3 regions of the Sulfitobacter sp. SBS6 genome follow, and region 3 is predicted to be linked to each of the others. Evidence: riboswitches for the same ligand, from Rfam matches in the RefSeq annotation. Region 3 holds a riboswitch; each other region holds the start of a gene.
What was found. Region 3 has a riboswitch for cobalamin ahead of ACNQ62_RS12750 (DUF1636 family protein). Riboswitches for the same ligand answer to the same signal wherever they lie in the genome.
Positions count from the first base shown of each region.

Region 1: it holds a riboswitch for cobalamin, as region 3 does, so the genes downstream of both, bluB (5,6-dimethylbenzimidazole synthase) here and ACNQ62_RS12750 (DUF1636 family protein) in region 3, are expected to answer to the same signal.
Region 2: it holds a riboswitch for cobalamin, as region 3 does, so the genes downstream of both, ACNQ62_RS06815 (ABC transporter substrate-binding protein) here and ACNQ62_RS12750 (DUF1636 family protein) in region 3, are expected to answer to the same signal.

Region 1 covers NZ_JBLWBA010000005.1:1,130,055-1,135,570, forward strand. Annotated here, with positions in the region: gene murA (UDP-N-acetylglucosamine 1-carboxyvinyltransferase) at 1-9, opposite strand, end outside; gene ACNQ62_RS08810 (hypothetical protein) at 13-213, opposite strand; tRNA gene ACNQ62_RS08815 (tRNA-Thr) at 298-372, shown strand; gene ACNQ62_RS08820 (hypothetical protein) at 561-1,559, opposite strand; gene bluB (5,6-dimethylbenzimidazole synthase) at 1,798-2,478, opposite strand; cobalamin riboswitch at 2,528-2,706, opposite strand; gene ACNQ62_RS08830 (hypothetical protein) at 2,743-3,504, opposite strand; gene ACNQ62_RS08835 (BCCT family transporter) at 3,871-5,514, shown strand.
Region 2 covers NZ_JBLWBA010000005.1:694,475-699,990, forward strand. Annotated here, with positions in the region: gene ACNQ62_RS06800 (AraC family transcriptional regulator) at 1-468, opposite strand, end outside; gene ACNQ62_RS06805 (SDR family oxidoreductase) at 636-1,583, shown strand; tRNA gene ACNQ62_RS06810 (tRNA-Glu) at 1,768-1,842, shown strand; cobalamin riboswitch at 1,965-2,164, shown strand; gene ACNQ62_RS06815 (ABC transporter substrate-binding protein) at 2,308-3,324, shown strand; gene ACNQ62_RS06820 (FecCD family ABC transporter permease) at 3,345-4,373, shown strand; gene ACNQ62_RS06825 (ABC transporter ATP-binding protein) at 4,370-5,137, shown strand; gene ACNQ62_RS06830 (catalase) at 5,242-5,516, shown strand, end outside.
Region 3 covers NZ_JBLWBA010000006.1:756,508-762,023, reverse strand. Annotated here, with positions in the region: gene cobN (cobaltochelatase subunit CobN) at 1-601, opposite strand, end outside; gene cobW (cobalamin biosynthesis protein CobW) at 608-1,642, opposite strand; gene ACNQ62_RS12750 (DUF1636 family protein) at 1,639-2,019, opposite strand; cobalamin riboswitch at 2,113-2,331, opposite strand; gene ACNQ62_RS12745 (cobyric acid synthase) at 2,499-3,959, shown strand; gene ACNQ62_RS12740 (biotin transporter BioY) at 4,055-4,600, shown strand; gene ACNQ62_RS12735 (mannose-1-phosphate guanylyltransferase/mannose-6-phosphate isomerase) at 4,676-5,516, opposite strand, start outside.

The sequences.
Region 1 (5,516 bases), on a different contig from region 3:
CGAATCCATCCTTCAGCCTTCCTTGGTTTGGCCGGTCGGCCCGTTATCTGTCTGCGCGTTATTATTTTGCGTGTCGTCGCTTTGGCTTTTGTCGCTGCGCGCACGCGCTTGCGCCTTGCGTCGGCCCATATTGGCTTTCAGCGCGGCTTTCAGCCTGTCTTCCCGCAATACATTGGGTTTTGGCGGCTTTTGTGGGGCGGTATCCTTTGACATGTCGATTGTCTAGCGCAGCGGACCGATATGGTCCAGATTACGCTTGCACCATATTGCGAATGGGTCTAATCACCCGCCCACAGTGCTGGAGTAGCTCAGTGGTAGAGCGCGTCATTGGTAATGACGAGGTCGGGAGTTCAATCCTCCCCTTCAGCACCAGATCCCCCCTTTAAACATATCGCTTTGCCCTGATGCCTTATTTATTTAGCGTCGCGGTTTTTGCATGTGCCATGGCTGCGCCTGAAGTCGTCGCAGCGCCCCCTGCCCCGGAACATCCCGAATCACGATGGCAGAAGAAAACCCCGACCGCTTGCGCCGCCGGGGTTTCGATTTTCACGTGAAGCAATTTAGCCGCGATATGTCAGACCGGCAAACAGACGGCCCTGATCGCGGTGGCGGCCCCCATGGACCGACCCTGCAACAGATGCCACACCGGCAATCAGCGACGCGGCGGCCAGCACAAAGGCGGTCAGGATACCGGCGTTACGCGCGGTTTGCGCAGCCTCAACCGCTGCTTCTTTCGCCTCTGCTGCGGCTTGTTCAGCCTCGGCCTTGGCAGCGGCTACAGCGTCTTCGACTTCCTGACGCGCTTCCTGTGCCTGGGTCACGATCTGGTCCACACGCTCTTTCGCCTGAGCCTGGGTCAGATCGGTGCGTGCGGCAACAGCGCCGGCAAGATAGGTCCGGTCTTCCTCGCTCACCTCACCCGTGCGGTAGATATTCGCGACGATGCTGGCGGTCTGCTCTGCCAATTGCTCGGGATCGGCTGTAAGCGGGTCGACCTGATTGGGGCGCAAAAGCTGGTTCGACAGGTAATCTGTCGGATCATTCTTGGCCTCATCCGGGATTGCAGCACCCGCCGCATCGGCCAGCCCGGAGGCAGCACCTCCCACGGCAGAGCCCGCAGCTTCGACGACCGTACCAGCCGCTTTGCCTGCACCCGCAGCAACATTGCCCGCGGTATTGGCTGCAAAGCTCAACGCGCTTGATAGCATCACGGCGGAGATCACAGAGCCGAGGCCCCAAACAACCAGACCGTTGATCCCGTCACGTGCAGTGACTTCATCATCCGTAGCGCTTTCGACGCGGCGGCGCATGCGGCCCGCGATATAACCACCGGCCAGATAGGAGGCGACGAGCGTGATCACCATCCACAGCGCGGTCAGCACCAGTTCAAGCGTCGATGAATTGTCAGTTCCGTCCAGCGTGATCGACGACAGGCCAAGTGCCGCGCCGAAGGTGGTCAGCAAGAGGCCGATCGCCACAGCGACAACAGTGCCCGCGAAAATTGCGGGCCAGTCGACATAGGATCCATCGGCAGTTTTTTCAGTAAGTGTCGTGTTCATGTAAATGCCTCCCCGGCGTTTGATTACGCCAAGCCGACCAGCGACAGCACCGCCATAACCACGACCACAAGACCAACGAGATAAATGATACCGCCCATTTTGAATACTTCCTCTTTGCGTGCCAGACGCGGGATGCACTGGCTTCACAAAGGCAACGTCAGGGAACCGGCATAGTTCCGCTGACCGCGCAAAATACTCGCATTGCGGGAGGTGGCAACGTGAGCGGGACGGGCAGTGACTAAGGGTCGCCCTGCCACGTACCATCAAAGATCATCTCGTCCACGGGGAGCCGTTTGCTCCAGCCTTTCACCTCAAGTTCGGGCGTCTGGTAAAGCTCGTCCACGTGGCCCAGACAGAGGTAGCCGACGATCTCTATCCGGTCGGGGATATTCAGCAGGTCACGCAGATCGGCATCGCGGAACACGCTGACCCAGCCCATCCCGATGCCCTCGGCGCGGGCGGCAAGCCAGAGGTTCTGGATCGCGCAGACGGTGCTGTAAAGATCCATGCTTTGATTATGGGTGCGCCCCAGCACGACCTTGCCGCCACGGCTGCGGTCACAGGTCACGCAGATATTGACCGGCGCCTTGCGGATACCTTCGAGCTTCAGCGACCTGTAGCTTGTCTGGCGGTCGCCCTCGAACATCTGGGCGGCTTCCTCGTTGGCGCGGTTGAAGGCTTGCCAGACCTGATCGCGTGCGGCCTGATCGCGGATGACGATGAAATTCCACGGCTGTGACAACCCGACGGACGGTGCGTGATGCGCGGCGGTCAGTATGCGGTGCAACACATCCTCGGCCAGTGGATCGGGTAAAAACTGATCGCGTACATCGCGGCGGGTAAAGATCGCCTTGTAGACGGCGTCGCGTTCAGCATCTGAAAAAGGCGCGGCGGGTGCCAGCGCAGAGGGTATCGGCATTGTTCAGTCCCCAACAATACGTTTAAGCGCCAATCCCGCTGTCCATGCGGGGCAAGCTGTACTGTCTGGCCGGTCTTCTGACTTAGGGTCGTCTGGTCCGCGCGCCTTCCCGGAATATTCCAGTGGCCTATGCGCAAACCATCCCCATTACAGCGTTGGGCACGTGCCGGAGTTTCACCAGCTTCCCGATTCTTCCGCGAGGCGGACACCAGACCCGGCCATTGGGCCACGGCTGTCCGCCCGGAACAAGCCCTAACGCGGGGGTCAGCCGCGTTTGGTTGCGAAAATCTTCTTCATCACGGCGTCGAACTCGTTCCACGAGATGACGGCCTTGTTGCCTGCATAGCCGTGATAATAGGACCGCCCGTTAGAGGTCGGGAAACCGGCCCAGATACGTGCGAGGTTTTCCATAAAGCGGTGGCGGCTGATCTTGCCCTTCTTGAAGGCGTTAAACCCCGCGTCGACCAAAAGGATATCCGCCAGCCCGTCCTGAACCGCCGAGGTAAAGCGGTCATTCTTGCTTAGCCCCGCCTGCCGCACCAGACTGCGCAGCGTGGATGGAATGAACTGGTATCGACCGATGGCATGCGGTTGGCCCGGCGTGCGGTCGATCCAGCGGTAGATTTCGCCGATGGTCATTTGCGTCGGACGCTGTGGCGGCAGCCGTTTGGCCCCGTATTGCACGGCGTCATAGCCCTTCGGACCCGCCTCGGCCCAAGCGATGAGGCTTTTGAGGTCCGCGGCCGTGCTGACCCCGCTGAGCTCTTGGAAAGACCGGCTGCGGCTGCTCACGGTTTTGGACCGGACCTGCGCTTTGGGCTGGACCTTATGGCGCAGCTTGATCTGACCCTGCCCTGCGGATTGCATGACGTTGAACGAGATGTCGCTTTGCATGGCAGAGCGCGCACCGGACAGGCTGAACCCTTCGGCGCTGACAGTGGTAGCGGCCAGAAGTGCCGCGGTTGCGATAATTGGTAGTGTGCAAGTAACTTTCATATCATCCCCCATGATGAAAAAATTTGTCATGGGACCATGGTGACCGCAGACGCCCGCGCTTTCATTTGCGCAAGCAGGTGGGTCGGGGCCATGGACGGATAGGACGGCATATCTTTTGGGATAGGGCGCTATCCCGCGGTGCGGTTGCCCCCTCCGTTCAGACGGGCTTGGGCGTTGAGGCACGCGGATCCGCCCCGGTGTTTCACCCGAATCCAAAGAGGGGATTCGCGGTAAACCACGGAAAAAACGCATAGCCCGCGACCCGCAAACGGGGCGTCAAGCCCGCATCCGGGGGCTAAGCCATGATATTCATTTACTTAATTCCCGCGCAGCGGTGGTCGTTTTGTCGGAGTTGCGCTATGATTAGTCGCAAATACATAAAATGGAGAGCATCTAATGACAGATGAAACGTCGCCGGGTATCCCGACACCCGACGGGGCCGCTGCCGTAATCGACACGGATTACGAGATCGGCCAAGACAACAAAGAAGGCAGCGTGGGGCCCTTCGGCTTCGACATTCACAACCCGGTCTTCGCGATCTCGGGTGTGTGTATTGTTGCCTTTGTATTCTATACACTCGCGCTGCCCGAACAGTCTGGCGCGCTGTTCACATGGCTGTTTTCGTCGGTGACAAAGGGCTTTGACTGGTTCTTTATCTCTGCCGGCAACATTTTTGTGCTGTTCTGCCTGTTCCTGATCGTCACGCCTTTGGGCCGTGTGCGTCTTGGCGGGGCCGAAGCAAGCCCCGACTATACCTACCTTGGATGGTTCTCGATGCTGTTCGCGGCGGGCATGGGCATCGGTCTGATGTTCTATGGCGTCTCTGAACCGCTATCGCATTTCTCGAGCTCCATGGGTGGCACAGCTGTTGGCGAAGACGGCCTGCGCACCGATTGGGCACCTTTGGGCGCGGCAGCGGGCGATCAGGCCGAAGCGGTGCGTTTGGGTATGGCGGCCACGATCTACCACTGGGGCCTGCACCCTTGGGCGATCTATGCCGTTGTTGGTCTGGCGCTGGCGCTGTTCAGCTATAACAAGGGTCTTCCCCTGACCATCCGCTCTGCCTTTTACCCGATCCTGGGGGAACGCGTCTGGGGCTGGCCCGGTCACGTGATCGACATTCTCGCCGTATTTGCAACGCTCTTTGGTCTGGCGACATCGCTTGGTCTGGGTGCCACGCAAGCCAACGCGGGCTTGAACGAGCTCTTTGGTCTGGCGGTTGGTCCAACAACTCAGGTTCTGCTGATCACCGGCATCACCGCGATTGCGACCGTATCCGTGCTGCGCGGCCTTGATGGCGGGGTCAAAGTCCTGTCAGAGATCAACATGGGTCTGGCGTTCTTGCTGCTGGCCTTCGTGCTGTTGGTCGGACCGACGCTGGCGATCCTGTCGACCTTCGGGTCATCGCTGCTGGCCTATGTGGAATATCTGCCAGGTCTGTCCAATCCGATCGGCCGTGAAGACGTCAACTTTATGCAGGGCTGGACATCGTTCTACTGGGCATGGTGGATCAGCTGGTCCCCTTTCGTCGGCATGTTCATCGCCCGCGTCAGCCGTGGCCGTTCCGTACGTGAGTTCCTGACCTGCGTCCTGCTGATCCCGAGCCTCGTTTGCGTCCTGTGGATGAGCGTCTTTGGTGGCATGGCAATCGATCAGGTGATCAGCGACGGCTACACCGCCGCGCAAGAGGCAGAGCTGCCACGCCAGCTGTTCGCCATGCTGGATGCGCTTCCGCTCGCCGGGATCACATCGCTGATCGGGATCGTCTTGGTCATCGTGTTCTTCGTGACCTCGTCTGACTCCGGCTCGCTGGTGATCGATACGATCACGGCAGGCGGCAAGGTCGACGCACCTGCGCCACAGCGCGTGTTCTGGTGCATCTTCGAAGGTGCCGTAGCGATCGTATTGCTGCTGTCTGCAGGCGGGCTAAAGTCGCTTCAGTCGATGGTTATCTCGACCGGATTGCCCTTTACTGTGGTGCTGCTGTTCCTGTGCTACGCAATCTTCCGCGGCCTGCGCGCCGAGATGAAGACGCAATAACG
Region 2 (5,516 bases), on a different contig from region 3:
ATCTGCCGGATTGCCACCCAATTGCAGCAAACGCAGCAGCGCGTCGGCAAAGGCATCATCCCATGCGGCCAGCCTGATCCCCTGCGCGCGCAAACCGCCTTTGACCTCGGGAATCACATTGCCGGTATTTTCCATCTCCATCGACAGTTCTGTCATCATCCGCTTATCGAGCGAAATGATAACCCCGTAGAGCGGGCTTTCGGCAGAGGCGGTCGGCGTGCCGGCCTTCACCGGCATCGACATCGGGCAGCACATATATCGGCTGTCGTCATAGATGTACCTGTGCCCGTCCAGTACGGCCTCTTTCGCCCCGCTGACGATAGCAATAACGCTGGGTTCATAGACCGCCGGCACGCACGGAATCGCCTGCGTGGCCCGAAACAGGCGCACCCCGTCAATGCCGGTTCCCGTCAGCCCCTCTTGGGTCGCGTTGTTCCGGATTAGCTGTCTGATCTGGTCTTTGCTCATGAGGGCAATCTACTGCGTCACATCCGCCTTTCGCAAGCGCGTGATACAATCAGGCAAGTATTCGCGACGATCTCGCCTGTTTTGAGGGACAGCCGAGAGCTATTTACCCTTCAACATCAAACACAGCGCGCATCGCTGCCGCGCTGACATCGAAAAGGAACATGACGATGAAGGACACGACTTTCGGACCCAAAGGCTGGACACCTGATCGCCTTGGATCGCTCAAGGAGAAAACATATCTCATCACCGGCACGACGGCCGGTGCGGGCTTTCAGGCCACGCGCATCCTGCTGTCCAAGGGGGCAAAAGTCGTCATGCTGAACCGCAACGCCGACAAATCCATCGCAGCGGTCAAAACGCTCAAGGACACGTTCGGTCCCAACGCCGAGGTGAGCTTTGTGCGGATGGATCTGTCTGATCTGGCCAGCGTGCGCGCCGCGGCTGAAGAGGTGAAACGCACCGTTCCCCGGATTGACGCGCTGATCTGCAACGCTGCCATCGCGCAGGTGCCAAAACAGCAGCTGACCGTTGACGGGTTCGAAAGCCAGCTTGGCACCAACCACTACGGACACTTCCTGCTGTGCGGGATGCTGTTTGATCGCATTCAGGAAAGTGCGGGCCGGATCGTTGTGGTGTCCAGCCTCGGGTACAACATGGGGATCAAGACGATCCAGTTCGACGACATGAACTGGGACAAGAACTATAGCGCCAACGCGGTCTACAGCCAAAGCAAGCTGGCGCAGATGATGTTTGCCTATGAGCTTCAGGACCGGCTGAAAGCCACCGACAGCCGCGTTGAGGTGTATGTCTGCCACCCCGGCGCGTCGGCGACCTCGCTGATCAGCACAAGCGGCGGGCTTTTCACACGGGTCACCTGGTGGATGATGAGCAAGACGCCAATGGTGCAATCCGCCGAAAAAGGCGCCTACCCCGAAGTCATGTGCGCGACCGAAGACGGGTTGGCGCAGCGTGCGCTTTATGGCCCGACCGGATGGATGCAAACCGGAGGGCCCGTTGGCAAAGGCACGCTGAACCCCCATGCCTACGACAAACCCGTGATGGAGAAACTCTGGACCGTCTCCGAAAAAGCGACGGGTTTTCACTGGGAAATCTAAGGGAAACGCGCGCCCGCATCCCGAGCGCGGCGCGCGTTTCACGCGACGATCCCCCCTCGCCATACGCCCCTTGGAATACGGCATCAGAAGATGTGATTTTTTTGCCGTATTTCCCCGCTTTCTGATGCGGCTTGCACTTGCGCCCGCCGATGGCTTTGCCTAAAGAAGCGCTCACAAGTTAAGTGGCCCGTTCGTCTATCGGTTAGGACGTCAGGTTTTCAACCTGAAAAGAGGGGTTCGACTCCCCTACGGGCTGCCACTTGGTTTTCCATCCGTTTGTTATTTGCCTCTCGCCCGTTCTGCGGAACCGTGGCCTGCGTTATTTGCCTTTGTCCCGCGATGACGACCGCAAAAACGCAACTTGACGGGTGGGCGGACAACTGTCATCGAAACTGGGTCGGTTTCCTTCGGGAAATAATAGGGAATTCGCCATCCGCGCTTTGGTGTGGATGAACCGGAACTGCCCCCGCAACTGTAGACGGTGAGCTACCTCCATCATGCCACTGGGCCTAAAGGTCCGGGAAGGCGGGGACAGCCGCGATCCGTCAGTCAGGAGACCTGCCGACACTGAACCTGAAACACCGGGCGGGGTTGCTCGGGAGAGGATGATGATGGGACCGGATCTTACCTTACGCGCAGACCAAAATGCGCCCGCGCGCCATTTGGCTGGCCCCTTCTCTTTCTATTCAAAGACCCCGGCATCGGACCAACCGGAGCCCTTGATATGAAACCATTTTTTTCCAGCCTGACCCTGATTGCGAGCCTTGCGGGCAGCACCGCGCTTGGCGCAGAGACAGACTATCCGCTGACCATCGACAACTGCGGCCATACGCTCACCTTTGACGCGGCACCCCAGACCACCGTCACCATCGGGCAATCCACGACAGAGATCCTGTATCTGCTGGGCCAGCAGGACCGGATCGCGGGAACCTCTGTCTGGTTCAGCCCCGTTTTGCCAGAGTTCAAAGAGACAAACGATGCGATTGAACGGCTGGCGGACAACGACCCCAGCTTTGAAAGCGTGTTGGGCAAACGCCCCGATCTGGTCACCGTGATGTATGAATGGCACGTCGGCCCCGAAGGTATGGTCGGCACCCGCGACAGCTTTCACGAGGTGGGCGTGCCGACCTATGTGATGCCCACCGATTGCGCGGCCAAGGATAATTCTGTCGGCGCGGACGGCACGCGATCTGAACTGTTCACGACCCAGCAGCTGTATACCAGCATCGAAGAGCTCGCCCTGATCTACAACGCGCAAGACGCCGGTGCCACGCTGCTGGCAGACCTGCAATCGCGCGAGGCAAAGGCGGTCGAGAAAGCCAAATCGCTGAACCTGCCCCAAGGCACCTCGGCGCTGTTCTGGTTCTCGTCGTCCGAGATGGCGGCGGACCCTTATGTCGCAGGTCAACAGGGTGTGCCCGCCTATATGATGGACAAGCTTGGCGTCGAAAACGTCGTGACCTCGGCCGAGGAATGGCCGCTGGTCGGCTGGGAGACTCTGGCGAAATCCGACCCGACCTTCATCGTGCTCGCCAAAATGGACCGCCGCCGCTTCCCTGCGGATGACATCGAGAAAAAGCGCGCCTTCCTGATGAACGACCCCGTCGCCCGCGAGATGACCGCGGTGAAAGAGGGCCGCATCATCACCATGGACGCCCATGCGATGGACCCGACCGTGCGTGCGATCTATGCGCTGGAAACGATGGCTGACGCGCTGTCCGGTTTCGATCTGGCCGAATGACCGCAATCGACCGCTCTGTGATGCGCAGGCCGCAGTGGCACTGGTGGGTGATCATCCCGCCGGTGCTGCTGGCCGCATTGCTGTTTGGTGCGGCCATCGGCGAGGTCTCTATCCCGCCGCTGGTGGTGCTGAAGGTGCTGGCCAACAAGGCGCTGAACGCGGGCTATGCGGTGGACAAGATCGACGAGGGCATCGTGTGGAACTACCGCATGGCGCGGGCCGTGGTGGCAATGTGCTGTGGCGCCGGTCTGGCACTGTCGGGCGTCGTGTTGCAAGCACTGCTGCGCAATGCGCTGGCGGATCCCTATCTGCTGGGTATCTCTGCGGGGGCGTCCACGGGTGCTGTTGCGGTAACCATCCTCGGGCTGGGGGGTGGTGCCATTTCGCTGTCTATCGGTGCGTTCAGCGGGGCGCTGGTGGCCTTTGCCTTTGTCGCCTTACTGGCGCAGGCGGCAGGGGGCGGTGTGGGCCTGCGGGCCGCGGGCGTGATCGTGCTGGCCGGTATCGCGGGCAGCCAGATGTTCAACGCCCTGACCGCGCTGATGATCACGAAATCAGCCAATGCCGAACAGGCCCGTGCCATCATGTTCTGGCTTTTGGGGAATATGTCGGGCGTGCGCTGGCCTGATGTACTGAGCGCCCTGCCCGCTGCGATGATCGGTCTGCTGGCCTGCCTGTGGCACGCCCGCGCGCTGGATGCCTTTACCTTCGGCAGCGACAGCGCCGCGTCCTTGGGCATTCCGGTGCGCCGCGTGCAACTGCTGCTGATCGGCACGGCGGCGTTGGTCACGGCGGTGATGGTCTCGGTGGTGGGGGCGATCGGCTTTGTCGGGCTGGTGATCCCCCATGCCATGCGCATCGTCGTGGGGCACCGTCATGCGATCCTTGTGCCTGCTTCCGCACTGGCGGGGGCGGTGTTTCTGGTCTTTGCCGATGTGGTTTCGCGGGTGATTGTACCGGGCCAAGTGCTGCCCATCGGAGTGGTGACCGCTTTGGTCGGCGCGCCCGTCTTTGCACTGATCCTGATTGGCAAAAGGACGTCGCCATGATTCTGTCCTGTCACGAACTGGGCTGGCGGGTGCGCAACCGCGCCATCGTCAATGATGTGTCCCTGTCCTTGCGGCCGGGCGAAAAGCTGGGGCTGATCGGGCCGAACGGGTCCGGCAAATCCACGTTGCTGCATATGCTTGCCGGTATTCAGAAACCCTCGCGCGGGCGGGTCGATCTGGACGGCGCACCGCTTGCAAAGATGCGCCAGCGCGATATCGCGCAGCGGCTGGCCCTGGTCGAACAACACGCCGATACCGCAGATCGCATCACCGTGCGCCATGCCGTTGAACTGGGCCGCACCCCGTGGTTGTCCGCCCTGCGCGGGTGGAGCGCAGGGGACGACGCCATCGTCACGCAGGCGCTGGCGGATGTGGATCTGTCGGGTTTTGGCGACCGCCACTGGCACACGCTGTCGGGCGGTGAACAACAGCGCGTTCATATCGCCCGTGCACTGGCCCAAAGGCCGCAAGTGCTGCTGCTGGACGAGCCGACGAACCATCTGGATATCCGCCACCAGCTTTCGATCCTTGAGCTGATCCAGCGCTTGTCGACAACGGCGATCATCGCCCTGCACGACCTGAACCAAGCCACGCTCTGCGACCGGATCTGCGTCTTGCAAGAGGGCAAGCTGCGCGCCATCGGCACGCCCTCCGAGATCATGACAGAAACCCTCCTGCGCGAGGTCTTTGGCGTCTGCGGGCATTTCCTTGTCGATCCAGCGGACAACGCGCAGGTGATCCGCTTTCACACGGCGACCCATTAAGCGCGCCAAGCGGCCACAGCTCTATCCAACTCCTTACGCATTTGGTCGGGAACCATCCGTCACGCTACAGGTTTTGCCTGTGGACCCTGAAGGAGTAGCTACAGATGACCGACAAGAAGCAAACCCCTCCCACAACCACAGACGCCGGCATTCGCGTTCAAAGCGATGAACATTCGCTGACCGTTGGCCCCGATGGCCCGATCGTGCTGAATGACCACTATCTGCTTGAACAGATGGCGAATTTTAACCGTGAACGTATTCCAGAGCGCCAGCCCCACGCCAAAGGCTCGGGCGCATTTGGCACCTTCGAGACGACGCAAGACGTGTCGAAGTACACGATGGCGAATATCTTCCAGCCCGGCGCGAAATGCGATGTGGT
Region 3 (5,516 bases):
TCACAATCGCGCGCGGCTTGTCAGATGGTTCCGGCGCGGGGATCACGCCAGTGTGGGGGCGGTAGAACCCCGCTTCCGGCACGGTCTTGGCCCCTTTGGCTGGCCCCGCGTAAAGACCTGCGGCCAGCGACAGCTGCGCCAGTGCCGCCTGCGCAGCCACCGCCCCGCCCGTATCGCACAGATGTTGCAAGCGTCTTAACGTCGAATGCGGCAGCGTCGACAGCGCGTCGAGCCGTGGGTCGGGTTGGCCGTCCGCAGGCAGCACCGCCAGTGCGATCTGCTGTTTGCGCGCCATATCCTGCAAGGTCGCAAGCCCGTAAGGCCAATAGCTTTCGCCCCCGATCAGCCGCACCAATACCGCTTTGGCCCCCGCAAGGGTCTGTTCGGCATAGGTATCGACCGACAACGGATGTTTCAGCGCGACCAGATTGGCCAGCCGCAACGACGGCAAGCCCCCTTCCGCACGATGCCAGCCTGCCGCGAAAGCCCCCAGATCACTGTCCGAAAAGGACAGCACCACCAGATCCGCCGGCGTCTGCCCCAGGTCTTGGGGCAGATCGCTTTGGTCCAGTCCGTGGCTTTCGCGAAAGACGACATGCATGGCGGCTTAGCCCTCCAGCACCGCGCGGATCGCGGCTTCGTTCACGTGATCATGCTCTGCGATCACAACCAGCTGGCTGCGGCGCGGCATGTCCCCCCAAGGGCGGTCGAACTGGCTGCGCACGCGTTCGCCCACGGCCTGCACAAGCAGACGCATCGGTTTGTCCTGAACAGCGATATAGCCTTTGACGCGCAGGATTTTCTGCTCGCGCGCCAAGCGCAACACGGCGGCCTCAAGCGTGGCGACATCGGCGACTTCGCCCATGTCGATCACAACGCTTTCAAAGTCGTCATGTTCGTGATCGTCATGCCCGTCGTGGTGGCTGGGGCGCGCGTCGATGTCATCTTCGGCGGCAGCTTCCAGACCCAGTACAACGCGCGGGTCGATCACGCCTTCGGTCATCGGAATGATCGGCAGCTTGCGCGGCGCATGCGCCTCGATCACCTTGCGCGCAGCCTCGACGCCGTCGGGGCCCGCCAGATCGGCCTTGGACAGCAGCACGATGTCGGCGCAGGCGATCTGGTCCTCAAAGACTTCGGACAAAGGCGTTTCGTGGTCCAGACTGTCATCGGCATCGCGCTGCGCGGCCACGGCCTCCAGATCGGGGGCGAACTGCCCGCTGACCACGGCTTCGGCATCGGCAAGCGTAATCACGCCGTCCACGGTGATGCGCGACCGGATCGCTGGCCAGTCAAACGCCTTGAGCAAGGGTTTGGGCAGCGCCAGCCCCGACGTCTCGATCAGGATATGATCAGGCGTTTCAGGCAGGGCCATCAGCGCTTCGATGGTGGGGATAAAGTCATCGGCCACGGTGCAGCAGATACAGCCGTTTGCCAGCTCGACGATGTTCTCGGCGGGGCAATTGTCAATCGCGCAGGATTTCAGGATGTCGCCATCCACACCGGCGGTGCCGAATTCATTGACCAGCACGGCCAGACGCTTGGAGCCCGCGTTCTCCATCAGGTGACGGATAAAGGTGGTTTTGCCAGCGCCCAGAAAGCCGGTGATCACGGTAACGGGAATTTTGGTAAGGTTGGTCATTCGGTAGGCTCCTGTGGGGGAATGCGGGCGATGGATTGTTTGCGGAAGACCACGGGGCGTTCGCGCCAGGGCACCACGCCATCAGAGGTCTGGCCATAGGCAGTGACGCCCTTCACGATATCGGACAAATGCGCGTCCGTGTCGAGATCGCCGTACACATAAGTCCAGCGCGACGGGCCACCCGACAGGACCATCGAACAGCCCCGCGAACAGGCCGACAGACATTCGGCTCCGCGCAGGTGCACACCGTCGGGCAGATGCCCCGACAGCGCGTCAAACAGCTGTTGCCCAGGGCGCGGCGCGTCCTCGGCGGTGATCTGACCTGCGCGACAGGTGGTGCAGATGGTGACGGTGACCGGTTGATCCGTGGTGGTCATATCTTGCCTCATACGTCGATGGGCCAAGGGGGATCGCCAGCAGCGAACGACATGCGAACAGCGTTCTAGGCCAGTCGCGAAACACCCCGTTCGCCCGTTACAAACTATGCTGGCAGGTCTCCCGGCTTGCGGATCTAAGGCAGCTTGCCTTGCGAACCTTCACCTTCCCAGCCTGCGGGCCAGTGGTTGAAAGCTCTCTCCGGTCACGGTCGCGGGGGCGGCTGCGCTTGGCGCTGACCCAAGGCTGGATCAATGCGTATCGCGTTCCCTCTTCGCCTGTCTGGGACAGGAACCAACATACGCCCTGCATTGGTCATTTGCCCGCCCCTGTCAAGCTGCGCCTGTCATAACGCAGGGGCCAAACCCGCTTTGCGCCGATTTTCCCGCGGGCGACCAATGCGCAGGGGGCACCCGCGGATGCTTGACGGGATCACCGCAGGCTGACACCAAGGGCTGCACAAAAAACACGAGGTCCCGCCATGCCCACCCGCGCCATCATGATCCAGGGCACCGGATCGAATGTGGGGAAATCCATGCTGGTGGCGGGCCTGTGCCGCGCGGCCACGCGTCGGGGGCTTTCCGTCGCACCGTTCAAGCCGCAGAACATGTCGAACAACGCCGCCGTCACCGAGGACGGCGGAGAGATCGGCCGCGCCCAAGCTCTGCAAGCGATTGCCTGCGGGCGGCCCCTGTCGGTGCATATGAACCCCATCCTGCTGAAGCCCGAAACCGACAGCGGGTCGCAGGTGATCGTGCAGGGGCAGCGCCATAGCACCCTGCAAGCGCGTGACTTCAGCAAGGCCCGCGCAGGGCTGATGACCCCCGTGCTTCAAAGCTTCGGAATCCTCGGGCAAAGCGCCGATCTGATCATCGTCGAAGGCGCCGGCAGCCCGGCAGAGGTGAACCTGCGCCAGAACGACCTTGCCAATATGGGCTTTGCTCGCGCCGCAGGTGTACCCGTTGTATTGGCCGGAGACATCAACCGTGGTGGCGTCATCGCCCAGATCGTCGGCACCCAAGTGGTGATGGACCCGCAGGACGCGGCGATGATCACCGGCTTTCTGGTCAACAAGTTCCGCGGCGATGTCAGCCTTTTTGACGACGGCTACCGCGAGATTGAACGCCGCACCGGCTGGACGGGGTTCGGCACATTGCCGTGGTTTGCCAACGCGCACCTGCTGCCCGCCGAAGACGCGGTGGACCTGTCGCGCGCGCCCTCTGACGGGGGGTTCCACATCGTCTGCCCCATGCTCTCGCGCATCTCGAACTTCGACGACCTCGACCCGCTGGCGGCAGAGCCCTCGGTGCGGCTGACCATGGTCCCTCCCGGCACGCCGTTGCCCGCCGACGCCGATCTGGTGATCCTGCCGGGCACGAAATCCACCCGCGGCGATCTGGCTTTCCTGCGCGCCCAAGGCTGGGACATCGACCTTTATGCCCATGTGCGGCGCGGCGGCGCGGTGCTGGGAATCTGCGGCGGCTACCAGATGCTGGGCCGGTTTATCGAGGATCCGCAGGGCTTCGAGGGACCTGCGGGCCGCGAAGAGGGGCTGGGCCTGCTGGATGTCGAAACCCGTATGGCCCCGGATAAGACCCTGACCCGCGTCACCGCCGACCATGCCGCAACGGGCACGCAGATCGACGGCTATGAAATCCACATCGGACAGACGGTGGGGGCCGATTGCGCCACGCCCTTTGCGCATATCAACGGCATCCCCGACGGGGCAGGGTCGCGCGATGGCAAGATCACCGGCACCTATCTGCACGGGCTCTTTACCAACGACAGTTTCCGCAGTGCCTGGTTGGCGCAACTGGGGCTGAGGGCCGGGCCGACCTCCTACAGTCAGACCGTGGAAGATACGCTCGACGCGCTGGCCGACCATATGGAAACCCATCTGGACGTGTCCGCCCTGCTGGCCTGTGCCGCACCGGTTGCATAACACCCGCGCTGACCTTTGGTCACGATCACGACGCTTGCTTAATTTTGTGATCGCGGGGATACATGCCGTCAAATTTACGCAAAGGACCCTTTGTTATGGAACGTAACCTGACCCTCGTTGCGCTGTTCGCTGCCCTGATTGCAGCACTTGCGTTGATCCCGAAATTCTCGCTTGGCTTCGGCGTGCCAATCACGGCGCAAAGCTTGGGCATCATGCTTTGCGGGACCGTGCTGGGGGCCAAACGCGGCGCGCTGGCCGTGCTGCTCTTCTTGCTGCTGGTCGCTTTGGGGCTGCCGCTTCTGGCCGGTGGCAACGGTGGGCTGGGTGCCTTCATGCTGCCGTCCTCGGGCTTCCTGATCGGCTTCCCCGTGGCGGCTTTCGTCACCGGCCTGATCGTCGAAAAATGGTACGGGCCCTCGCTGACCATCGTTGCGGCGGTTGCTTCGGTCATCGGCGGGATCGTCGTGCTTTATATCTTCGGGATCATCGGCCTGTCGATCGCGCTGGATAAATCGCTGCTGGAATCCGCCGCGCTGGTGACCGTGTTCATTCCCGGCGACCTGATCAAAGCAGTGCTTGCAGGGTTTATCACCAGCGGTCTGGCCAAAGCGCGCCCCGCCAGCGTCCTGTCGCGCAGCTGATCCGACGCAAAGCCTGAAACAGCGAAAGCGCCCCTAGAGGGGGGCGCTTTTTTCGTTGCCAAGGCAGACGAAGCCTTACCCCCGCGCATAGACATCCTCGTAGCGGATAATATCATCTTCGCCAAAATAGCTGCCGGTCTGCACCTCGATCAGAACCATGGGCAGTTTTCCTGGGTTCTCCATCCGGTGCACGGACCCGAGCGGGATGTAGACTGACTGGTTCTCGCTGATCAGTTTCACGGTGTCGTCCACAGTTACTTTCGCGGTGCCTTCGACCACGATCCAATGTTCCGACCGGTGGTGATGGCTTTGCAAGCTCAGGGCTGCACCGGGGTTCACCACGATGCGTTTCACCTGAAACCGCCCGCCGATCACAAGGCTTTCATACCAGCCCCACGGGCGGTAATCGCGCGGCAGTTGGACCGCTTGGCTGGCATCCCGTTGCTTAAGCGCATCAACCGCTTCCTTCACCCGCTGCGCTTGCGATTTATCCGCCACCAGCACCGCGTCCCCCATGGCGACGGCGATGATATTGTCCAGCCCGATGCCGACCAGCTGCAACCCGTCGGTTTCCGATCGCAGCAGCGTGCCCGCACAGTCAATCGCGGTGGCATTGTCCGAACAGACATTCCCCGCCGCGTCAGGCCCGCTTTCCAGCCAGACCGCATCCCAACCGCCCAGATCGGACCATCCGGCGGCGAACGGCATCACCGCGAGGTTATCCGCCTTCTCCATGATAGCATAATCGATAGAGATATCATCGGCTTGCCCCCAAGCCTCGGGTGCGAGACGGGTCAGCCCCAGATCAGAGGTCGCCCCGTCAAGCGATGCGCGCACCGCGCGAAGCATCTCGGGCGCGTGGGTCTGATAGGCCGCAATTATCGTCTGCGCGGTGAACAGGAAGATCCCGGCATTC